Regions from separate parts of the Halobacillus ihumii genome, predicted to be linked through region 1. Evidence: predicted binding sites of a transcription regulator. Region 1 holds the regulator's gene; each other region holds the start of a gene.
The links. The regulator Rex, encoded in region 1, represses fermentation and respiration genes when NADH is low (regulators of the CRP and FNR family bind a similar motif). The targets are predictions, from matches to a motif close to TTGTGAAATATTTCACAA.
Positions count from the first base shown of each region.

Region 1 (2,272 bases):
CTGCCGGGGCAACCATGGCCGCTACCCCATACACTCCTACAGCCAGTCCCCGCTCCTCGCGGGGAAATGAATTAAATATCAGGGCCATCGCGATGGGCATCATTAACCCGCCGGCCATCCCCTGGATAGCCCTCGAGAAAATGATCATGCCTAGTGATTGCGAGAATACCCCACATAACGATCCCACAATAAAGATGCATAACCCCGTTACATACACCTTCTTTTTTCCAAAACGATCTCCAAAGTAGCCTGTTAACGGCATGGTCATCCCCATCGACACCATGAATATCGTCAAAATCCACCCTACCGTCACGGCATTAGAATTAAAAATTTCTATGAACCTTGGTAGTGTAGGATTAAGCATGCTGTTGTTTAAAATAACTGTAAAAGTTCCAAAAAGCACAGAAACGACAACCAACCACTTGTGGGGCAATTTCTTCATTCTTCCCCCTCCCTCCATTATCCAGACATCTAAGCTATTCCCTCTATACCCCTTCATACCAAGCATTAACCTCATTTAGTGGAACTTGAGAAACTATAGGTTCAGGCACAAAAATGGGTGACTTTCATACACTATCCTAAAAGGAGGGGCTACTATGAATCATTTAGCTTTGCTTTACTTGGCCTGTATTTTAGCAGGTTTCGCCTTAGCCAACTTACCAACCTCATCAGTGATTACCGCTGGAATCGTCAGCTTCTTTAATATTATTGGTGGAATTGCGATCATCGTCTTCTCACTGGCATTACTGTATCTCGGTGTCAAAGCTCTCATAAATAAGTAATTCCGAAAGTATAAAGAGACCGCCTCCATAAGGGCGGTCTCTTTACGTTGATAAATTACAATAGGAGCTTACTCTTCTTCTATTAAAGGATAATGCTTAAGAAAATACACAAGGGCCTGCAGTTCAATAGCCAGGTCTATATGATGAACCCGGACGCTTGTGGGTACTGTGATCCGAGCCGGCGTAAAGTTCAGCACACCTGATATTCCCGCTTTCACCAGTCTATCGGCAATTCCCTGTGCTGCTGAAGCAGGAACTGTTAAGATCGCAACATCTATCCCCTTCATATGTTGTTCTAAGTTATCAATATGCTCAACTGGCACGCCGCCAACTTCTTCTCCGATTCGGTCCGAATTCGCATCGAAGGCTATCTCTATTTTAGTGTTATTGTTTTTTGTGAAATTATAGTTCAAGAAGGCTGTTCCTAGATTTCCGACCCCTATTAGAGCAACTTTAGTCGTCTCATCCTGATCCAGTGTCTTTCTGAAAAAGGAAAGCAAATATTCGACATTATATCCATATCCCTTTTTCCCTAGGGCTCCGAAATAGGAAAAGTCTCTGCGGATCGTGGCCGAATCAACTTTCACAGCTTCGCTGAGCTCTTTTGAGGAGACACGCATCTTCCCTTGGCCATGCAGATTGTTCAAAAAGCGATAATATAATGGCAGCCGCTTCGCTGTTGCCTGTGGAATCTTCGTATGCTCTACATCCATTTCTCTACCTCCCCGACCCGTCTTCTCTCCGGTAATCTCCGCTCTTTCCACCTGTTTTCTCCTCTAGAAAAGTAGGCCCGATCACCATGCCTTTATCCACTGCTTTACACATGTCATATACTGTTAAAGCCGTTGCCGAAGCGGCGGTTAAAGCTTCCATTTCTACACCGGTACTGCCTTTCGTTTTCACCTCTGCTTCGATCAGCAATTGATAGCCATTATCCACTTGCCAATCAAAGCGAACATCAATGCCTTTTAACGAAAGCGGATGACACATCGGTATCCAATCGGGTGTCTTTTTCGCTGCCATGATGCCGGCAATTTGAGCAACAGCTAGTACGTCACCCTTTGCCATCGTCTGGTTGGTTATTTTTTGATAAATCGATTCATTCACAGTCACGCTTGTCTTAGCTACAGCTGTCCGAACCGTATCATTTTTTTCGGATATATCGACCATTCTGGCGCGTCCCTGGTCATTAAAATGAGTAAATTCAGCCATGTCCAAACTCCTTTTTGCCAAATCAGTTAATGAAACAGTACTCTTATTCTACCAAAAAATCAACTCAAAGTCGTTGAGGCGCCCCTTAACTAGAAGCTGCACGTCTTGCTACTCTTGACCCATATAAGATACACTTAATCCATTGAGGTGAAACGACATGATTCTCATGCAATTAAATCAATTAACGAAGCGTTTTGGAGCTGAGTTAATTTTATCGAATATTAAACTGGAAGTTCAAATGAATGACCGTATTGCTATTGTGGGCCGAAATGGGTCTG
Region 1 covers NZ_CACVAO010000001.1:2,595,391-2,597,662, reverse strand. The annotation lists gene G6R08_RS13035 (MDR family MFS transporter) at 1-442, opposite strand, end outside; gene G6R08_RS13030 (hypothetical protein) at 597-782, shown strand; gene G6R08_RS13025 (redox-sensing transcriptional repressor Rex) at 851-1,495, opposite strand; gene moaC (cyclic pyranopterin monophosphate synthase MoaC) at 1,500-1,994, opposite strand; gene G6R08_RS13015 (ABC-F family ATP-binding cassette domain-containing protein) at 2,152-2,272, shown strand, end outside.

Region 2 (2,272 bases), 230 kb from region 1:
CTCATCACTGCTTATACTTAATGGTTCTATTGGGCTCTCCTCATGTTCCATGGGTCCTTCCCCACCACTGAATTCATTTCGGAAAACCTCAGAAAACTCTTTGAACTTTTGTGCATCAATTTCACTTGAGGCAAAAAGAACAATAAACAATGCTAAAAGCAGTGTTAACATGTCAGCATAGGGTAAAAGCCAGGACTCATCGGTGTGATTTTCCTCACGCCGTTTCTTCTTTCTCATTGGTTTCCTCCTTGTCTGCCTCCGAATGTAGTTTAGCAAGGTCAGAGGGTGATAAATAGACACTTAATTTATCTTTAACCACAAGCGGTGATTCTCCTTCTGTAATCGAAAGGACACCCTCGATGATCACATATTTATACTGTACTTCATTTTTTGACTTTTCCTTCAGCTTGTTTGCGAAAGGATGCCATAACACATATCCTGAGAAAATTCCTAAAAGCGTAGCAACAAAAGCTGCTGAAATTGCATGGCCAAGAGCTTCGGTATCATCCATATTCCCTAGTGCCGCAATAAGACCGATTACTGCCCCGAGTACTCCAAGTGTAGGGGCATAGGTGCCGGCTTGTGTGAAAATAGCTGCCCCTTTTTGGTGCCTGTGTTCCATGGCGTCCACTTTTTCTACTAAAACATCCCGGATAAATTCGGGTGTCTGACCATCGATCGTTAATTGCAATCCTGATCTTAAAAACGGGTCATCCAGTTCATCGATCCTTTGTTCTAATGCAAGCAATCCTTCTTTACGGGTAAAGTCTGCTAGTTCTGTAAAAAGGGTAATTAAATAATGAAAATCATGTCCCTTCGTTTCCTTAAACAGAATCTTCATAAGGGCAGGGATACGTTTAATTGTACTCATGGGAAAGGCGATGAATACAGTTGCTGCTGTGCCAAGAAAGATAATGAGTAATGCAGCCGGGTTGATGATCGCAACTAAGCTGACGCCTTTTAATACCATTCCTGCCGATACTGCAATTATGCTTAAAATGATTCCAATTATTGTTGATTTATCCATATTCCCACCTCTTGCTTATCTTGTAGTTTATATAAAACTTCCACGGAATGCTTTCTGTCAGTAAGTAAGTGATTGACTCCAAACACGCTGCAGCCTCCTCTATTTGCCGGATGAATTCACCTGTACTTGTATGTAACGTAATTTTGACGGAAACTATAACTAGTAACTCTATTTATTTTATCGTTCAATTCGTGGCATTTATAAAGTAAAAAAAGGGAATCTATTAAGGTGAATTTTGACAATATGAAAAACTCAGCCTTAGCACGTAAGCAGAAAATTTATTATAATGAACCCGAAGACATTGTGAAGTATTTCACTAATTACACCAGTTGGGAGATAGTGAGGACTATGAAGCATCTAAGTAAAATAGCTTTCGGACAAAAAAATCTGATCGCACTGTTAGTCGTTTCATCTGTCTTAATCGGGATGATGATACTTGGTCAGGCATACTTTTTTGTGGCTATTATTGAACGGATTTATTTGCAGGAAGAGCCGTTCGAGGGAGTATTCCTCTTATTAGCTGGATTACTATTGGTCATTATTGGACGTGCATTGCTTACTCACATTAATGGGTGGGCAGGGGTGAAAATAGCTTCTGAAGCCAAGCGTGATCTAAGAGATTCACTTCTCGCTAAGTATTCTCGTAACCCTATCCAAGCATCATTGCAGGGTCAATCTGGTCAGAAAGTAAGTGTGTTGATGGATGCGGTGGATGAAGTTGACCCGTATTTTAGCAGTTATATTCCACAGATCATTCAATCTGCAATTGTTCCAGTCATGATTTTAGTTGTCGTGTTTACACAACACCTTTATTCAGGACTGATCATCGTGGTGACTGCCCCGTTTATTCCCTTTTTCATGGCGATTATAGGGATGAAAACCAAAGATAAATCTGAGGAGCAGATGGATAAGCTTGCCGCTTTCTCTGGACAGTTCCTGGATACATTACAAGGGCTGACAACCCTGAAGCTATTTGGACAGTCTTCCCATCAGAAGCAAAAGATTCGTAAGAGCAGCATCAATTTTCGCGAGGCTACCATGGAAGTGTTAAAGATTGCTTTTGTTTCTTCTTTTATGATGGAGCTTATCTCTATGCTTAGTATAGGATTGATTGCGCTTGAAATAGCCATTCAACTTGTTGTCTATGAAAATATCAGCTTTTTTACAGCGTTTTTCATTCTAATTCTTGCTCCTGAATTTTTCTCCGGGCTAAAGGATCTGGCTAGTGCTTTTCATACTGGCAGG
Region 2 covers NZ_CACVAO010000001.1:2,369,020-2,371,291, forward strand. The annotation lists gene motB (flagellar motor protein MotB) at 1-237, opposite strand, end outside; gene motA (flagellar motor stator protein MotA) at 215-1,027, opposite strand; gene cydD (thiol reductant ABC exporter subunit CydD) at 1,376-2,272, shown strand, end outside.
Region 2: the regulator Rex is predicted to act here: its motif matches at 1,329-1,346, upstream of cydD (thiol reductant ABC exporter subunit CydD).

Region 3 (2,272 bases), 1.2 Mb from region 1:
AAACATTAAGCCTACGTGCGGTGAAGTGGTGGCCCCTTCAGCCACGGTCATAAATCCTCGTAAAATCCACGGCTGGCGTCCGACTTCAGCAAAGATCCAGCCAAACTCTATAGCGAGCATCGCTAACGGCCCTACGGCAGCAAGACCTGTTAGTAGCCACCTATTATACTCATTCCAGCGTTTCATTTTCCAGAAAATCAAGAATAGAAATGAGATGCCGACTAAATAGAACCCAATCATTACCATAAAGTCGAACATGTAATGAATCCAAAGCGGCGGCCGCTCATCTTCCGGTGTTTCATTCAATCCTTCCACAGGAGCATTAAAATCTCCATGCGCCAGAAAGCTCAAAGCCCCGGGAATACGGATCGCATTCTCCACTTCATTATTTTCATTTAACGTACCAAATATAATAAGATCGGCATTCTTCTCTGTTTCAAAATGCCACTCGCCGGCCGCCAGTTTTTCCGGCTGGTATTCGGCAAGGTATTTAGCAGACGAATCTCCAGCCACGGCTGTCGCAACAGCGAAAATAAATGTAGCCGCAACGGTTAGTTTTAACGCTTTTTTATGATAAATCGTACTTTTCCGAACGAGCATAATAAACGCAGCAATCGTAGCTAAAATAGCAGCTGACGTTAAATAAGACGAGCTGATCACATGAGCTACTTTCGTCGGTGTGGCCGGGTTGAACATCGCCGCAAACGGATCGACAGCGATCAGCTTGTCTCCTTCCGTTTCAAATCCCTGCGGGGCATTCATAAACGCATTGACGGTTGTAATAAAGAAGGCAGATAAAGTAGACCCGATGACGACTGGGATCGACAGCAGCCAGTGATAAATCGGATTCTTAAAACGATCCCACGTATATAAATAAGCCCCAAGAAAAATAGCTTCAAAGAAAAAGGCGAAAACTTCCATAAATAATGGAAGACTGATTACATTTCCCGCTAGTTTCATAAAACTGGGCCATAACAAGGAAAGCTGCAAACCGATCGCCGTTCCAGTCACGACACCAACAGCTACCGTGATGGTCAATCCTCTTGTCCACCGCCTCGCTAATAAGGTGTAATGCGGATCTTTCTTCTTGATACCGATCCCCTCAGCGATCGAAATCATGATCGGAATCCCAACACCAACAGTTGCAAAGATGACATGAAATCCGAGGGTTAGGAAGGTAAGCAGCCGGCTCATCAGGACGCTGTCTTCAAAGAACATATGCGATTTCCCCCTAACGAAAATAATGTGAATGTTACTTATTCTTACTTTAATTATAAATCGTGCAAACGGTTCCTGTGTAGATGGTTGATGAAGATTTTGTGACGAACTTCACAAACTTTCCTTTTCTAAAAATCCTTCATAAAATAATTCCTTTTATGTAGACGTATTCTCCTATACATTACCCTATTGTGGCTCAGTCAATCCTAATCGACGAAGATTTATGAGTGAAGCACAAAAAACCCATCACGGCCGCTTGGCTGTGATGGGAAATAGCTGTCTACCTTAACAAAATCAGATGGCGTCAAGCATTTGAAACTGTGCTTTCACTAATTCAAAGTACTCGCCTTTTTGATCCATTAATTGATCATGGGACCCATGCTCAAGAATCTTACCATGTTCGAGCACATAAATCGTATCCGCTTCCCGAATCGTCGACAGTCTGTGAGCAATGATAATAGCAGTTCTGCCTTTCAACAATCGTTGCAAGGCTTGCTGGATTTTCATTTCGGTTTCCGTATCAATACTTGCAGTCGCTTCATCAAGAATCAAGATTTTCGGATTGGCAAGAAGAGCCCTCGCGAAGGACAGCAGCTGCCGTTCACCGGCTGATAAAATATTGCCGCGTTCCTCTACTTCTGTTGCATATCCATCACTCAAGCGCTGGATGAAATCATCTGCTCCAACAACTTTAGCTGCATCCATCACCTCTTGATCAGAAGCGGTTGGGCGGCCAAATCGAATATTTTCCATGATCGTACCAGAGAAAATAAATGTGTCTTGCAGAACAACACTGATCTGCTGGCGGACACTATCAATAGTGGCATCGCGCAAGTCCGTTCCATCGATCTTCACAGCCCCTTTAGTAGGGTCGTAAAAACGGCTGATCAAGTTAGCAATCGTTGATTTGCCCGACCCTGTATGCCCGACTAAGGCTACCGTTTCTCCCTGTTTCATCTCAAGCGAAATATCATGCAAGGCGATTCGCTTTTCATCATAGGCAAATTGAACGTGATCAAATTCGATGTGCCCCTTCATATCCGTAAGCTCGTGG
Region 3 covers NZ_CACVAO010000001.1:3,805,331-3,807,602, reverse strand. The annotation lists gene G6R08_RS19055 (cytochrome ubiquinol oxidase subunit I) at 1-1,218, opposite strand, end outside; gene G6R08_RS19050 (ABC transporter ATP-binding protein) at 1,513-2,272, opposite strand, start outside.
Region 3: the regulator Rex is predicted to act here: its motif matches at 1,318-1,335, upstream of G6R08_RS19055 (cytochrome ubiquinol oxidase subunit I).